2 regions of the Streptomyces sp. NPDC005576 genome follow, and region 2 is predicted to be linked to the other one. Evidence: riboswitches for the same ligand, from Rfam matches in the RefSeq annotation. Region 2 holds a riboswitch; the other holds the start of a gene.
What was found. A riboswitch is a leader RNA that binds a small molecule or an ion and turns the genes downstream of it on or off. The one in region 2 is predicted to bind glycine.
Positions count from the first base shown of each region.

Region 1 (8,667 bases), on a different contig from region 2:
GGAGCGGCTTGCGGACCGGGTCGGAGGACTGCTTCCAGTTCTCGTTGCGGACCAGCACGGTGGACTTGTTGGGCGTGTACGACTGGAACTTGTACGGGCCCGAGGAGAAGGGCCTGAGGCCGTACTTCGACTTGGTGTCCTTGTCCTGCCGGACCGGCGAGGACGAGGTCAGCGCGAGGATCGCCTCGAAGTCGCTGTTGGCGGCGGGCAGATGGAAGACGATCGTCTTCGCGTCCGGGGTGTCGATGGCCTTCAGGCCGAGCTTGTCGGGGGAGGTGTCCTTGTAGGGACCCTTGTACTCACCCTTGGGGTCGAGGATGTCGCGCAGGTAGACGGGGCCGCCCGCCAGCACGTCCTGAGCCCACTGGCGCTCGATGCCGTACTTGACGTCCTGCGAGGTGATCGGCTTTCCGTCCTCCCACGAGACCCCGTCGCGCAGGGTGTACGTGTAGGTCTTGCCGTCGTCCGTGATCTTCGCGCGGTCGGTGGCGAGGTCCGGGGTCAGCTCGGTGCCGCCGGCGCCCGGGGCCGTCTTGCTGGTCACCAGCTGACGGCTGTAGTAGCGCATGAAGTCCCACACGAAGCCGTAGTAAGCGCGCGTGGTGTCCCAGGAGTCGGTGTCCTGGACACCGGCGAACTTCAGCTCGCCGCCCGCCTTCGTCGAGGGGTTGGCGACCTTGTTGTTCGCCGCGTCGAAACCGGCCGCGGACGCGGAGCCGCCACCGCCCTTGCCCTTGCCGTCGTCGCCCCCGCCGCCACAGGCCGCCGTGGAGAGCAGTGCCGCGACCACGGCAGCAGCTGCCACGGCCTGCTTGCGCCGTGTGTTCCGTCGAGTCGTCACGATTCGGATTCCTCCGTGTGTAGATCGGCCCGTGCGGCGCACGGGCTCCGTGGTACGGCAGTCAGCGAGAACCCTTCGGGTCGAGCGCGTCACGCACGCCGTCGCCGAAGAGGTTGAAGGAGAGGACGGTGATGAAGATCGCCACGCCCGGAATGATCATGTACATCGGGTCCGACTCGTAGTAGCTCAGAGCGGCCGACAGCATCTGGCCCCAGGAGGCGGAGGGCGGCTTCACGCCGACGCCCAGGAAGCTCAGAGCCGCCTCGGTCAGGATGTTGGTGGGGATCATCATCGTGGTGTAGACGATGATCGGCGCCACCAGGTTGGGCAGCAGCTCCTTGAAGAGGATGTAGAACCGTCCGGCGCCCAGGCTGCGCGCCGCGTCCACGTACTCCCGCTCCCGGAGGGACAGGGTCTGGCCGCGCACCACGCGGCCGACGTACGGCCAGCCGAAGAACCCGATGACCAGGACCATCACGGCGAGCCGGACACCGGAGCCCTCCAGCCCCAGGAGCTTGTTGGGCATCACGGAGACCAGGGCGATGATGAAGAGCAGCTGCGGGAACGAGAGCAGCATGTCCATCACGCGGCTGATGAGCGCGTCCAGCCAGCCACCGAAGAAGCCCGCCAGCACACCGAGCACCGTGCCGAGCACGATGGCGACGACGGCGGAGAGGAAGCCCACGAGCAGCGAGACCCGGGCGCCGTAGACGATGCGGGCGAAGATGTCCCGGCCGTTGACCGGCTCCACGCCGAACCAGTGCTTCCCGCTCATCGCCCCGTAGGAGCCGGTGGGCGTGGAGAACAGCGGGTCGATCAGCTCTTCGTGGTGGTCGTACGGGGACTGGCCGACCAGGTGGGTGATCACGGGCGCCAGCAGGGCGACGACGACCAGCAACAGCACCACGATGCCGCCGCCGAGGGCCACCTTGTCGCGCTTCAGCCGCTCCCAGGCGATGCGGCCGAGGGAACGGCCCTGCACCGCCTTCCCGGGCGCCACGCCCGCCTCGAATCCCGCCGGGGGGGCCGCTTCCGTTGTCGGCTCGTGCAGTGGTGCCGTCATCGTGGCGTGGACCCCTCTCAACCGGCGGTGGCCGGCACACACTTGCCGCGGTGGCGGCGGTTCTCGTCCGTGGTGACGCGGGACGGATCGCCCCTTGGAGCGGGAGTCTTCATCCCCGTCGTGATCTGTTGCCAGACTTGACGGCGAATGGATGCCTAACCGTGATCCGACGTGGTCGATCCGTTATCCGGACGCCCGCGAACGACCCCCGGACGCAACACAGTTGAAATCCGCATGCTGACAGATGGGCGCCTATGCCCTTTTGGACGGCGGAAGTGGCCAGAGCAGGGCATGGTGCGCATGGGGGCGATGTACCCCTCAGACGGCACGCTTCACCGTCCGTCGGCGAAAAAGGCGTGAAAGCCTCATGAGCGCTGCTCTCGGACACCGCACACGGTGCGTCAAGGGCCCGGAAGACGGCCGGAGATGGCCGAAACACGCAGGTCACTTCCCTCGCGGCGGCGGTTCCCGAAACGCGTGGACCGCGACGGCGCGACCACGCCGGGGAGCGGGCCGGGGAGGGTGTACCCGTCAGTACGCGGGCGGGTAGCCGTAACCGGGGGCGGCCGGTGGCGGCACGACGGGCTGCGCGTGCGCCTCCCGGTCGTAGAACGGACGGGAGTTGGCCCGCAGCCACATCGCGACCGGGTCGTAGTCGTCGGACATCGCGACCGTCGAGACGGGGAGCCCCTCCGGGACCGCGCCGATCGTCTGCCCCATCATCGCGCGGGCCGACTCCACGGCGACCCGTCCCGTGTCGTAGAGGTCGAGCCCGATGGCGAGGTACGGGGCGCCGAGCGCCGGCTGCACCCAGGCACGGCGCAGCGAGCGGATCGCCGGGGTGCGGTGCGCGTTCTGCGACAGCAGCGCGTAGAACTGCGGGATCTCGATGGCCGGTTCGGAGAGGGTGAGGGGGCCGGCGGGCAGCCGGTCGAGACCGTTGGCGATCCGGCGCAGATCGAGCCAGGGGATGCCGACGCCGCCCCCGGGGGTGTGCGGGTTGAGCCAGATCCCCCAGTGGTCGGGGAAGAGCGAGCGGGCGATCTCCCGACCGGTGGTCACCTCGTGGGCGCGGTTCCAGCCACTGGCCGCGAGCTCCTGGGCGGAGGTGACGCACGGGGCGTAACCGAGGCCGTCCACCCGGATGTTGCCGTACTGGGCATCCGGGGAGCCGGCCGTGCCGTGCCAGAGCAGCATCCAGACCTGGCCGTCCGAGAGTGCCCTCAGCAGCTCCTCGTACGCGTCGAAGCGCCCGGGGGTCACCTGGCGCAGCATGTGTTCGACCTGCCCGGCCGCTGCCGTGCCCGACGCACTCACCCTGGGTCCCGCCCCTCGTCGATTCACCGTGTCGCGCGCCGCCCCCGGGCGTGCGGGAGCGGCCTCGCCATCAAACCAGCTTATGCGCCCTTACTGACACCGACTTGACGCCACCGTCCGACATGCCGGACACGGCGGCCCCGCACCACCCCGGCCGGCGGCCGGCCCGGACGCCGCGGGTGCGGCCGGTCACCCGGAGAAGGGCCGTACTCACCGGAAGAAGCGCCGGACTCACTGGAAGAAGGGCCGGACCTTCTCCACCATCCAGTCGCCGACCGGGTCCTGTGCCATGTCGAGCAGGACCAGGTTGACGGGCCACGGCACCTGCACGTGGCCGAGCGCGCGGCCCAGCGCGTCCATGGGGGCGCTCTGCGTCGCCTCGTCCCACGCCGAGAACTGGACACCGATGAAGAGGACGGGGTCGCCGCCCTCGATGCTGGCCAGCGCCCGCCGGGCGGTGGCGACCACACCGGTCCGCTGGAACTCCGCGGACACGGCGGCGAGGAAGTCGACCGGCTCCTCCTTCCAGTCCGGCTCCCAGAGCCGCACCCGGCCGCCGCCGGCCGGCCCGTCCAGCGGGGTGTTCCCGGCACGACAGAGTTCGGCGACGGCGGCGGGCGGCAGCGGAAGCCCCACCGCACCGCCCGGGTTGACCGCGATGCCCACCTGCGGGGGCAGTCCGCGCGCGAACTCGCGGGCGGGCGCGACGGCGAAGGAGAGGTGGGTGCCGACGCAGCTGAGGAACTGTGCCTCGGAGCTGAAGACGGGGACGAAGGCGGCACCGTCGAGTTCGATGGTCGGCAGGTCGAGATCGGCGCTGGCGGGACTGCCCCCGGCCGGCAGCGGAACCCAGACCTGGCTGCGGCCGAGCACCTCGACGAGCCGGCCGCCCGCGCCGGGGACCCCCAGCGAGGCGCTGAGCACTTCTTCGAACTCGTTCGCCGGCCACCCCTGGAGCTGGTGGGGCGCCGTCTGTGCCGGGATGTCCACTGCCTCTGCGTCCTCTTGTCGACCGGGTCCTGGGGCAGAAACACTAACCGGCGCGGGGCCCCGGCGTCCCGGCCACGCTGCCGTCCCCGAGGTTCTCCCGCATCCCGGGCACCCCGCCCGGCACCCCCTCCGGCGCCTCCGCCACCTCGGTGATCCGCAGGTCGGCGACGGCCCTGTCGACGACCGCCACGCCCGGCACGTCCACCACCGGGCCCGCTGCCGGGCCCCGCACGTCCGTCGCCGCCGCCGCAAAGGCGATGGCGAGGAGCGCCCCGGCCGCGGGGCGGTCCAGCAGCACGGCGGAGCCGCAGCCCGGGGGCAGCAGGCCGCGCTCCGCGTCCCGCAGCAGTCGGCCGACCGCGCGCCGGTGCCGGGCGAAGGCGTAACCGGAGACGCCGCGCCCGCGTTCGCGCTGGCCCGCCCTGGCCGTCCCGGGGGTCACGTCGAGCAGCACGAGGTGGAGGGTGCGGCCCCGGCGTGCCGCGTGGCGGGCCAGCCAGCGCCGCACCCAGCCCTGGGTCCCGCAGTCGTGGACGACGACCGCCTCGCCGGAGCGGAGCGCCCCGAGCAGCCCGTAGTAGTGGGCGGCGCGGACCAGGGGGCGGTAGAGGGCGTACGGAAGTAAGCGGGGCAGGACCGCCGTGAAGCGGTCCCGGGTGTCCTGGGAGTCGACGGCGCGGGCGGTGACGGTGCGCCGGATCAGGGTCGACTTGCCGCTGCCGGGCAGCCCGGAGACGACGACGACGTCCCCCGGGGCGAATTCCAGCCGCCTCGGTCCGTCCCCCGCCCCGCCCCGCAGGTCGCGCACGACCGGTGGTCCCTGCTGGGCGGCGGATGGCGCGTGCCGCGCCGGGACCACCGCCCGCACCACCCCCGCGTACGGTCGCAACGACATCGGCACTCCCCCTGTCGAGTCACCCCACACCTGCTCACAGAGTGTAAAGAAAAGGTAATACGGAGCAACCGTCCGGGAGGGGAAGCCGGGCCCGCGCTCCGGGCGGGGTACCGGGCGCCGTGGCCGTCCGTGCTGCGTGCGATGATGTGCCCGCAACTGCATACCGGCCGTTTGAATCCACGCGGGAGAGTTCCGGCCACCGTGTGTGCCGGGCGCCGAAGGAGCAAGTTCCTCCCTTGAATCTCTCAGGCCCCGTACCGCGTGGATGAGGCAGATCTGAAAAGCGAGCCGTCCGACGGCTCCACCCAAGGTGCAAGCCGACCCGTCAGGGGCCTCTCGGCGAACCTCTCAGGTTCCGATGACAGATGGGGAGGGACCGTCCTCGTCGTCATGCCCTGCGCCCCGGGAGCCACACCTCATGAGCACCGCCCCCCGTACGACCGCCCTCGACGCGACCCACCGTCGCCTGGGCGCGACCATGACCGACTTCGCGGGCTGGGACATGCCGCTGCGGTACGCGAGCGAGCGTGATGAGCACCACGCGGTGCGCACCCGCGCCGGGCTCTTCGACCTCTCCCACATGGGCGAGATCGCCGTCACCGGCCCCGGGGCCGTCGCCTTCCTGAACCACGCGCTCGTCGGCAACATCGGTACGGTCGGCGTCGGCCGCGCCCGCTACACGATGATCGTCCGTGAGGACGGCGGCATCCTGGACGACCTGATCGTCTACCGGCTGGCCGACACCGAGTACCTCGTGGTCGCCAACGCGGGCAACGCCCAGACCGTCCTGGACACCCTGACCGGGCGCGTCGCCGGCTTCGACGCCGAGGTCCGCGACGACCGCGACGCGTACGCGCTGATCGCCGTCCAGGGCCCCGCGTCCCCCGCCGTCCTGAAGGCCGTCACCGAAGCCGACCTGGACGGGCTGAAGTACTACGCGGGCCTGCCCGGCACGGTCGCCGGAGTCCCCGCGCTCATCGCCCGTACCGGTTACACCGGCGAAGACGGCTTTGAGCTCTTCGTCGCCCCCGAGCACGCCGAGACGCTCTGGCAGGCCCTCACCGAGGCGGGCGCCCCGCACGGCCTGATCCCCTGCGGGCTCTCCTGCCGCGACACGCTGCGCCTGGAGGCGGGCATGCCGCTGTACGGGCACGAGCTGACCACCGCGCTGACCCCGTTCGACGCGGGCCTCGGCCGGGTCGTGAAGTTCGAGAAGGAGGGCGACTTCGTGGGCCGCGAGGCGCTCACCGCCGCCGCCGAGCGCGCCGAAACCGCCCCGCCCCGCAAGCTCGTCGGCCTGGTCGCCGCGGGCCGCCGGGTGCCGCGCGCCGGTTTCGCGGTCGTCTCCGTGGACGGGTCCGACGTCGAGGTGATCGGCGAGGTCACCTCCGGCGCCCCCTCCCCGACGCTGGGCAAGCCGATCGCCATGGCGTACGTGGACGCTGCCTTCGCCGCCCCCGGCACCAAGGGTGTCGCCGTGGACATCCGGGGCACCCAGGAGCCGTACGAGGTCGTGGCCCTGCCCTTCTACAAGCGCCAGAAGTAGGCGCAGGGGCCCACGGCGCCCGGATCGTGCCCCTCCACGGCCCGATCGCGTCCTGCTCACGGCCCGATCGCATCCTGCTCACGCCCCGCCCACCGGGCCGAACGTGACGCAGTCGCGTCTCATCCCGTAAGACCATCGTTCATCAGCACCCACCCGCGTACAGGAGAATTCAGGTCATGAGCAACCCCCAGCAGCTGCGGTACAGCAAGGAGCACGAGTGGCTGTCGGCCGTCGAGGACGGCGTGGCGACCGTCGGCATCACCGAGCACGCGGCCAACGCCCTCGGTGACGTCGTCTTCGTCCAGCTCCCCGAGGTCGGTGACACGGTGACCGCGGGCGAGACCTGCGGCGAGCTGGAGTCGACCAAGTCCGTCAGCGACCTGTACTCGCCGGTCACCGGCGAGGTCACCGCGGCGAACCAGGACGTGGTGGACGACCCGTCCCTGGTGAACAGCGCCCCCTTCGAGGGCGGCTGGCTGTTCAAGGTACGCGTCGCGGAGGAGCCGGGGGATCTGCTCACCGCCGACGAATACACCGAGTTCTCCGGCAACTGAGACCCAAGGGACCGCCTGATGTCGCTTCTCAACTCCTCCCTCCACGAGCTGGACCCGGACGTCGCCGCCGCTGTCGACGCCGAGCTCCACCGCCAGCAGTCCACCCTCGAGATGATCGCCTCGGAGAACTTCGCTCCGGTGGCCGTCATGGAGGCGCAGGGCTCCGTCCTCACCAACAAGTACGCCGAGGGCTACCCGGGCCGCCGTTACTACGGTGGCTGCGAGCACGTCGACGTGGTCGAGCAGATCGCGATCGACCGCATCAAGGCGCTCTTCGGCGCCGAGGCCGCGAACGTCCAGCCGCACTCCGGTGCGCAGGCGAACGCCGCCGCGATGTTCGCGCTGCTCCAGCCCGGTGACACGATCATGGGTCTGAATCTGGCCCACGGCGGCCACCTGACCCACGGCATGAAGATCAACTTCTCCGGCAAGCTCTACAACGTGGTCCCGTACCACGTCGACGAGACCGGCGTCGTGGACATGGACGAGGTGGAGCGCCTCGCCAAGGAGTCCCGGCCGAAGCTGATCGTGGCCGGCTGGTCCGCGTACCCGCGCCAGCTGGACTTCGCCGCCTTCCGCCGCATCGCGGACGAGGTCGGCGCATACCTGATGGTCGACATGGCCCACTTCGCCGGCCTGGTCGCCGCGGGTCTGCACCCGAGCCCGGTGCCGCACGCCCACGTCGTCACCACCACCACGCACAAGACCCTCGGCGGTCCTCGCGGCGGCGTGATCCTCTCCACCCAGGAACTCGCCAAGAAGATCAACTCGGCGGTCTTCCCGGGTCAGCAGGGCGGCCCGCTGGAGCACGTGATCGCGGCGAAGGCCGTGTCGTTCAAGGTCGCGGCCACGGAGGAGTTCAAGGAGCGCCAGCAGCGGACTCTGGACGGCGCCCGCATCCTCGCCGAGCGCCTGATCCAGCCGGACGTCACCGAGGTGGGCGTCTCCGTCCTCACCGGCGGCACCGACGTGCACTTGGTCCTGGTCGACCTGCGCAACTCCGAGCTCGACGGACAGCAGGCCGAGGACCGGCTCCACGAGATCGGCATCACGGTCAACCGGAACTCCATCCCGAACGACCCGCGCCCGCCGATGGTCACCTCCGGTCTGCGCATCGGTACGCCGGCCCTGGCCACCCGCGGCTTCCGGACCGAGGACTTCACCGAGGTGGCGGAGATCATCGCCTCGGCCCTGAAGCCCGCGTACGACGCGGACGACCTGAAGGCCCGCGTCGTCGCGCTGGCCGAGAAGTTCCCGCTGTACCCCGGCCTGAAGAAGTAGCGGCCGCCCCTCCACGGGCACTCCCACCGGCGTTCTTCGCAGGTCGGGCGGGGCATCGCGCACACTGGAAGGTGAGCGCGGTGCCCCGCCGCGTTCCGCGCGGGGCCGTTCCCCCAGGGCCTGTTCCGTACAGGGCCCTCCCCCAGGCCCCCGCCCCTCGCACACCCCCACTTTTCGTTT
Region 1 is NZ_JBIAJC010000011.1:56,956-65,622, reverse strand. It holds gene ACFYPN_RS20730 (ABC transporter substrate-binding protein) at 1-844, opposite strand, end outside; gene ACFYPN_RS20725 (ABC transporter permease) at 903-1,904, opposite strand; gene ACFYPN_RS20720 (enhanced serine sensitivity protein SseB C-terminal domain-containing protein) at 2,436-3,221, opposite strand; gene ACFYPN_RS20715 (enhanced serine sensitivity protein SseB) at 3,453-4,211, opposite strand; partial or broken gene ACFYPN_RS20710 (AAA family ATPase) at 4,453-5,106, opposite strand; glycine riboswitch at 5,279-5,376, shown strand; gene gcvT (glycine cleavage system aminomethyltransferase GcvT) at 5,525-6,652, shown strand; gene gcvH (glycine cleavage system protein GcvH) at 6,829-7,206, shown strand; gene glyA (serine hydroxymethyltransferase) at 7,225-8,487, shown strand.
Region 1: linked by a shared signal. The riboswitch ahead of gcvT (glycine cleavage system aminomethyltransferase GcvT) and the one ahead of gcvP (aminomethyl-transferring glycine dehydrogenase) in region 2 are both predicted to bind glycine.

Region 2 (8,667 bases):
GCATTCATCATGCGGGGCGTGCCGTCCGAGGCCGCGAGATTCAGCTCGATCTCCAGCCCCATGAAATTTCGGGGGCGGTCGAACCTCCGCTCCTCCAGCAGCCTCTCCAGTCCTTCCAGACACCGGGCCAGCTTGCGCCGGTACGCCGGGCGGTCGGACAGGTCAAAGGCGTGCGCCACGACCTTCTCCCCCATCGAAGAATCCCTCCATCAGTGGCGGCCCGCGGCCAGGTCGCTCGCATCTCGATCGATAATGCCCCGTAGAAGTGATCCATAACGCCTGCGGAACCGTGCGGCGCCGGATAGGCTGGGGCCGCTCGGCCATCAGGCACATTCCGTAGGCATGAGGTGGGCGGCTCATTCCGTCTCGCCTTCCCCGCATACAGGTGGCGGAAACACCGCTCTTTTTGAGCCGACCGCGAAATGTGAAAGCCCGCAGGCGGAGCCTGGAGCATGCGTCGCGAATCACCAGAAACTCCGCATTTCAAAGACGCAAAACGGCCTTGCGTGTCATATGACCGACAGCTAGTGGAAACACCAGGCGAACACTTGTCATATAAACTCCGCTCATGAGGCCGATAGTCGACGCGTCCAGCCGTCGGCCGGCCTCCTTCTGACGTCCCGCATGCCGACAGCGCCGTCTGCACCCACCCGCGCATCACCGTGTCTCCGAAGCGAGAGGCGACCCACCATGCCGCTTCATGTTCCCCCGGCCCCCGCGCCCGCACTGCGCAGCGTCCTCACGGCACTCGGTTCTCCCACCGCGGTCCGCGAAGCCCGCACCCCCGCCCTGCGGTCCGCCCAGGGACCGCTGAGCCCCGAACTGCCCCTGCCCGTACACGTTCTCGACCGGGAGACCTCCGACCTGGCCGCACACGCGACCCGTCTCGCCGGCTGGCGCTTCCTGATCCGCGCCGAGTCGGGGATCGTCGCCGGGGCCGACACCGTCCTCACCGCGGACGGCTGGGCGTTCTCGCACTTCTTCGAGGGCCCCTATCTCGGGTCGACCGAACGCGCCCTGAGACAGGCCGAGTCGACGGCCACGCTCCACCAGCCGCGGCTGCTCTCCGTGCCCGAGCTCTACATGCTCACGCTCTGGCTGCACGGTGACACCGGGGCCGACCCCGCCTCCGGTGCGGTCGCGCCCAACGACATCCTCGTCCCCCTCGCTCCCGCACCGACCGGGATTGCCGCACACCGGCCCTACCGGGCCGCCGATCTGCTCCCGGTACTCACCCGGCGCATCGTGCCCCGGCCCGGTCCCCTCGTCGGCTCGGCCTGACCCGCACCGCCCCGCCACACCGTTCCTCCGGCCCGCCCCCGCCCCGCGCGGGGGCGGGCCGTCGTACGTCTGCCCGCCCGGCGCACACCCCGCCGAAACACGCCCATGGCCCACTCGGACTACTCCGCACCCCCCGAAGAGACGGCGACCGCCTGGTGAGCCCTCCGCGCGGGTGACACCTCGGCGGAGCGTGAAACGAGCTGAGCCGAAATCCCTGCGGAACGCGGCGTGTGGCGCAACACTGAGACGGACCGGCCCTTACGGGAAGGCCGTTCGGCACGCACCCGAACCCCGCAACCACCACTCGACACAGCGAAAGAACCCCCATGTGCCAGCATCAACCCCCCTGCCCCACCGCCGAGTCAGCCGCCCGGGAGGCCGCCCGGCTCGTGGCGCACCACCCGGAGCAGGGCTGGAGCCTGCTCTGCAACGGCGTTCTGCTCTTCGAGGACACCGGCGAACTTCTCCCGGACGGACAGATCATCGCCCCACACCGCCCGCTGGCCACCGGCCGGGTGGTGAAGGCCGCCTGAGAAGGCCGCCCGCGAGCCCGCCGCCCGAGCGCCCCCGCTTCCAGGCGGTACGGCCAGGGGCCGGCCCGGAGAGATCTCCGAACCGGCCCCGATGCATGTCCGCGTGCCCGCGTCCACAGGTTCGTACGTTCGTACGCCCGCCCCGCGACCGTCAGTGGTCGTAGGAGTCCAGCGGCGGGCAGGAGCAGACCAGGTTGCGGTCCCCGAACGCACCGTCGATCCGGCGCACCGGCGGCCAGTACTTGTCGGCCGCCGAGACACCCGCCGGGAAGACCGCGACCTCACGGCTGTAGGAGTGGTTCCACTCCCCGCCGAGCGCGTTCGCGGTGTGCGGGGCGTTGGCGAGCGGGTTGTCGTCCGCGCTCCACTCCCCCGAAGCCACCTTCTCGATCTCGCCGCGGATGGCGATCATCGCGTCGCAGAACCGGTCGATCTCGGCAAGATCCTCGCTCTCGGTCGGCTCGATCATCAGGGTGCCGGCGACCGGGAACGACATGGTCGGCGAGTGGAAGCCGTAGTCGATCAGCCGCTTGGCGACGTCGTCGATGCTGACGCCCGTCTCCTTCGAGATCGCTCGCAGGTCCACGATGCACTCGTGCGCGACCAGGCCGGCCGGGCCGGTGTACAGGATCGGGAAGTGCGGCTCCAGCCGCTTCGCGATGTAGTTCGCCGCGAGCACGGCCACCTGCGTGGCACGCTTCAGACCCTCGCCGCCCATCAGCCGGACGTACGCCCAGGAGATCGGCAGGATGCCGGCCGAACCCCAGGGAGCGGCCGAGATCGGTCCCACGCCCGTCTCGGGACCCGCGGAGGGCTGGAGCGGGTGGTTGGGCAGGTACGGCGCGAGGTGCGCGCGCACGCCCACCGGGCCGACGCCGGGACCGCCGCCGCCGTGCGGGATGCAGAAGGTCTTGTGCAGGTTGAGGTGCGAGACGTCGCCGCCGAACTTGCCGGGCCGTGCGAGGCCGACCAGCGCGTTGAGGTTCGCGCCGTCGACGTAGACCTGGCCTCCGGCGTCGTGCACCTCGCCGCAGATGGCGGCGACGTGCTCCTCGAAGACACCGTGCGTGGACGGGTAGGTGATCATCAGGACGGCGAGCTCGTCGCGGTGCTTCTCGATCTTGGCGCGCAGGTCGTCCATGTCCACCTCGCCGTCGTCGGCGGTCTTCACCACGACGACCTTCATCCCGGCCATCACGGCGCTCGCCGCGTTGGTGCCGTGCGCGGAGGAGGGGATGAGGCAGACGGTGCGCCGGTCGTCGCCGTTGGCGCGGTGGTAGGCACGGACGGCCAGCAGACCGGCGAACTCGCCCTGCGACCCGGCGTTGGGCTGGATCGACACCGCGTCGTACCCGGTGACCTCGGCGAGGCGCTCTTCCAGCTCACGGATGAGGGTGAGGTAGCCCTCCGCCTGCTCGGCGGGGGCGAAGGGGTGGAGCGCGCCGAACTCGGGCCAGGTGATCGGTTCCATCTCGGTCGTCGCGTTCAGCTTCATGGTGCAGGAACCGAGCGGGATCATGCCGCGGTCGAGCGCGTAGTCGCGGTCGGCGAGCCGCCGCAGGTAGCGCAGCATCGCCGTCTCCGAGCGGTGCTGGTGGAAGACCGGGTGCGTCAGGTAGTCGTCGGTGCGCAGTGCCTGCTCGGGGAGCGCGTCGGCGGCCGTACCGTCAAGCGCCTCGACGTCGCCCCGCGCGCCGAAGGCGGCCCAGACGGACTCGAGGTGCGCACGGGTGGTCGTCTCGTCGCAGGCGACCGAGACCAGGTCGGCGTCGACCAGCCACAGGTTGACCCCGCGCTCGCGGGCGTCGGCGACGATCCCGGCGGCCTTGCCCGGCACACGCACGGTCAGCGTGTCGAAGAACGAGTCGTGCACGACCTCGGCACCGGCGGCCCGCAGCCCCTCGGCGAGGATCGCCGCGTAGCGGTGGGTGCGCCGGGCGATGGTCCGCAGGCCGTCGGGACCGTGGTAGACGGCGTACATGCCGGCCATCACGGCGAGCAGCACCTGCGCGGTGCAGATGTTGCTGGTGGCCTTCTCGCGGCGGATGTGCTGCTCGCGGGTCTGGAGGGCCAGGCGGTAGGCCTTGTCGCCGTCCGCGTCCACCGAGACGCCGACCAGGCGCCCGGGGAGCGAGCGGGCGAACTTCTCGCGTACGGCCATGAAGCCGGCGTGCGGGCCGCCGAAGCCCATCGGCACGCCGAAGCGCTGGGTGGTGCCGACCGCGATGTCGGCGCCCAGGTCACCGGGTGAGGTCAGCAGGGTGAGGGCCAGCAGGTCGGCGGCGACGGTGACGATCGCGCCGAGTTCGTGGGCGTGCTCGATCACGGGGCCGATGTTCCGCACGGCCCCGGAGGCGCCCGGGTACTGGAGCAGCACACCGAAGACACCGCGCTCGGCGATCTCGGCCGGGATGCCACCGGTGAGGTCGGCGACGACGACCTCGACCCCGGTCGGCGCGGCGCGGGTCTCGATGACCGCGATCGTCTGCGGGAGGGTGTCGGCGTCGACGAGGAAGACACCGTTCTTGACCTTGCCGACGCGCCGGGCCAGCGCCATGGCCTCGGCCGCGGCGGTGCCCTCGTCGAGCAGTGAGGCGCCGGAGGTGGGCAGACCGGTGAGGTCGGCGACCATCGTCTGGAAGTTGAGGAGGGCCTCCAGCCGGCCCTGCGAGATCTCCGGCTGGTAGGGCGTGTACGCCGTGTACCAGGCCGGGTTCTCCAGCACGTTGCGCAGGATGACCGGAGGCGTGAAGGTGCCGTAGTAGCCGAGCCCGATCATCGGGGCGACCACCTGGTTGCGGTCGGCGAGCGTACGCAGCTCCGCCAGGACCTCGGCCTCGGTGCGCGCCGCCGGGAGGTTCAGCGCCTCGGCGCTCTTGATCACGTCGGGCACCGCCGCGGCGGTGAGCTCGTCGAGCGAGCCGTAACCGACCTGCGCGAGCATCTTCGCCCGGGCCTCGCCGTCCGGACCGATGTGGCGCTGCTCGAAGGGGATGCCCTGCTCCAGCTGGGAGAGCGGCGTGCGGCGGGGGGTCATGATGGAGGCCTCCTGGTCTGACACGACCTGCGAGGGGCACCGCGGCGCGGCTGCCCGTACGGCCTCCCCCTCTGTCATCTCGACCTGAGAGCTTCACCGGCGCGCACGGGGCGTACCGGCTTTCACCGTCGGTGAGGGTGGACCGCACCGGACATGTGCCGGGTGGGACCGCCCTGCTTTCCAGAGTGACCTCGTCCATGCGGTACGGGGGCCTGAGAGATTCCGGGGAGGATTTGCTCCTTCGGCGCCTCCGGATTCAGCACCGGAGGCTCTCCCGCACGGGGTCAGCAGCCATGTGCCAGCCTACCAGCGGGGGTATTCGCCGTTTCTTCGAGTGGCCGATATCCGGAATCTGCACTTCTGTAGGGGCTGTGGAGTAGAGGCGAGCCCCAGTCGTCGTGACCAGCGGGAGGCACCGTGCAGACCGACATCGATCCGCGCGCCCTGATCGGCCGCAAGGCATTCGACCGCGCGGGCGTCAAGATCGGCACGGTGGACGAGGTCTACCTCGACGACGCCACCGGCGTCCCGGAATGGGCCGCCGTCCGCACCGGCCTCTTCAGCAGGGACGCCTTCGTCCCGCTGGAACCGAGCGAGTTCGTCGAGGACACCCTGCGGGTTCCCTTCGACCGCACGCTGATCCGGGACGCGCCCGACTTCGGCGTCGGGCGGCACCTCTCGCCCGAACAGGAACTGCAGCTGTACCGGCATTACGGACTCGACTCCTCCTCGGTGACCGATCCGGGCCCCGACAAGGACTTCGGCAGGCTGGCCGGCCAGGAGGAGTAGTCCACCGGGTCCGCCACCAGCGGCAGCGGGTCGGCCGGGTGCAGTTCCGGGTCGTCCACCCGGAACGTGCGCACCCGGCCGGGTGGGTCGCCCGGCCGCTCGAACCGCACGGTGACCCGCCCGACTCCGCTGCCCTGCACCCAGCCGTGCCCGTACGCCCCGTGCCGCACGTCGAGGCCCGGGTACCAGCGCCGCGCGGCGCGCTCGGCGGCCTCGTCCCCGGACGGGTGGGCCGTGTCCGCTCCCGCTCCCGCGACCGCGGGCCCGGGCGACGCGTCGGCGGTACCGTGCTGCCCCTCCGCCCCCGTGGGCGACCCGGAGGCCGGTCCTTCTGGTCCCGCCGACTGCGCCTCGCGCTCGGCATGGGCCTCCCGCTCTGCCTGCGCCGCCTGCGCGAAGAGGTCCTCCTGCGTGTAGTCCGCCAGGCCCGTGACTCCCACTCCCAGCAGCCGGACGCCCCCGGTGGTGTCCACCCCCTCCAGAAGCCGGGCGGCGGCCTCACGCACCACGCCGGGGTCGTCGGTGGGGCCGCGGAGCGTCTCGGAGCGGGTGAGGGTGGAGAAGTCGTAGCGACGCACCTTCAGCACGACGGTGCGTCCGGAGCGTCCGGCGTTCCTCAGCCGCTCGACACACCGGCCGGCCAGCCGCTCGACTTCCGTCCGGACCCGCGTCCGGTCGTGGAGGTCCACCTCGAAGGTGTCCTCGACCGAGACGGACTTGGCGTCGCGCTCGGCGACCACGGGCCGGTCGTCGAGGCCGAGCGCCATCCGGTACAGCGAGACGCCGTGGGCCCTGCCCACCAGCCGTACGAGTTCGGCCTCGCCCGCCTCTGCCAGGTCGTGGACCGTGGTCATGCCGGCCCGGCGCAGATGGTCCCCGGTGGCCGGGCCGACCCCGGGCAGGGTGCGTACGGGCATGGGTGCCAGCAGGTCCCGTTCGGTGCCCGGCTCGATGAGCATCAGCCCGTCGGGCTTGGCTTCCTCGGAGGCGATCTTCGCCAGCATCTTGGACCCCGCGAGCCCCACGGACCCGCTGAGTCCGGTGACCGCCAGGATGGCCTCCCGCAGCCGCTCGCCGACGGCACGGGCCGACGCGGAGTCGTCGGCCGTCCCGCCGGCCTCGAGGTCCACGAATGCCTCGTCCAGGCTGAGTGGCTCCACCAGCGGGGAGAGGCGCCCCAGCAGCTCCATCACCTGCTCGCTCACGGCGCGGTACAGGGAGAAACGCGGCACCAGGTAGGCGGCGTTCGGCGCGAGCCGGCGCGCCTGGGCCGTCGGCATCGCCGAGTGCACACCGAAGCGCCGGGCCTCGTACGAGGCGGTGGCGACGACCCCGCGCGGGCCCACCCCGCCCACCACGACCGGCTTGCCGCGCAGACTGGGCTTGGCGGCCTGCTCGGCGGAGGCGTAGAACGCATCCATGTCGAGGTGGAGGATGGTGGGCGCGGATCTCACACCGCCGATGGTGCCCTACGCCACTGACAACGACACCGCCCGGCACCCGTTCGGAAGGGCGGTGTCCGGCGGTACGGCCACCGGGGTTCAGACGGCGCGGTTGCGGCGCCGGGCCAGTTCGTCCGTGGGGTTGTGCCCGATCAGGGTCTCCCCCGTGTCCACACGCTCCCCGTGCAGCTGCGACAGCGCCGCGTCCACGTCCCGCCACACCACACCGACGGCGATACCGAAGACGCCCTGGCCGCCCTGGAGCAGGTTCACGACCTCGTCCGGCGACGAGCACTCGTAGACGGTGGCTCCGTCGCTCATCAGCGTCATGCGCTCGAGGTCCTGGAATCCGCGGGCCCTCAGATGCTGCACCGTGGTGCGGATGTTCTGCAGAGCCACACCCGTGTCCAGGAACCGCTTCACGATCTTGAGAAGCACCACGTCCCGGAAACTGTAGAGACGCTGGGTCCCCGAGCCGTACGCCGGCCGGACGCTCGGTTCGACCAGTCCCGTGCGCGCCCAGTAGTCGAGCTGCCGGTAGGTGATCCCGGCCGCCGCGCAGGCCGTCGGCCCGCGGTAGCCGATGTCGTTAGCCCCCGCGACGCCGTCCGACACCGGGACCACCGGGTGCACCGGTTGCCTGATGGTGTGGTCGGCCCCACTGCCGTGCTGCGGATACGGTCCGCCCGCCGCCGCACCGTCGCCGCTGCTTCTCACGCCGACCTCCGTCCTTGACCTGCCCCCTCGAAGGTAGGCAGTCACCGGGGGTGCGTCAACGATCGCCACACTCGGCACGCCGAGTGATAATCACCCTGAGGGTGGTTTCCCGTGACGTCGGACCGGGAAAGGCTTCTCGAATGCGCGCCCGCCACCCGGTTCGCGGGGTCACTGGCTGTTGGTGCCGAAGTCCTCGGGCGAGATCTGGTCGAGGAACTCACGGAACTTCTCGACCTCGTCCTCCTGCTCGTCCGGGATCGCGATTCCCGCGTCGTCGAGCACCCCGTCACTGCCGTAGATCGGCGTGCCGGTGCGCAGCGCCAGCGCTATGGCGTCGGACGGTCGCGCGCTCACCTCCACGCCACTGGCGAAGACGAGCTCCGCGTAGAAGATCCCGTCCCGGATGTCCGTGATCCTGACCTCGGTGAGCTCTTGGCCCACCGCGTCCAGGACATCCTTGAAAAGATCATGGGTCAGCGGCCTGGCAGGGGCCATCCCCTGCTGGGCGAAGGCGATGGCCGTGGCCTCGCCGGGACCGATCCAGATGGGGAGGTACCGGTCGCCTCCCACTTCACGCAGGAGAACGATCGGTTGATTGGAGGGCATTTCCACCCGGACACCGACAACGTCGAGCTCGTTCACACAGCAACCCTAGGACGTGCTCGCCATGTTTGGGTAGTCGGGCTCCGCCGAGGTCAGTGGGAACGAATGCGCAGGGCGGTCTGCACGAGTGCCGCGTGCAGCCGTACGGACAGCTCGGCGATCTCCTGCGCGGTGGCCTCGGCACGTGCTCTGGTCTGCGGATTCCTGTGTCGGCGCAGGGGCGCCACCACCTGCTCGACGAGCCCGGCCTCCCGCTCGGCCGCGG
Region 2 is NZ_JBIAJC010000008.1:7,159-15,825, reverse strand. It holds gene ACFYPN_RS15400 (glutamate--cysteine ligase) at 1-194, opposite strand, end outside; gene ACFYPN_RS15395 (hypothetical protein) at 691-1,281, shown strand; gene ACFYPN_RS15390 (DUF5999 family protein) at 1,608-1,814, shown strand; gene gcvP (aminomethyl-transferring glycine dehydrogenase) at 1,966-4,851, opposite strand; glycine riboswitch at 5,042-5,138, opposite strand; gene ACFYPN_RS15380 (PRC-barrel domain-containing protein) at 5,269-5,640, shown strand; gene ACFYPN_RS15375 (DNA polymerase IV) at 5,562-7,094, opposite strand; gene ACFYPN_RS15370 (MerR family transcriptional regulator) at 7,182-7,799, opposite strand; gene ACFYPN_RS15365 (bifunctional nuclease family protein) at 7,968-8,441, opposite strand; gene ACFYPN_RS15360 (MerR family transcriptional regulator) at 8,495-8,667, opposite strand, start outside.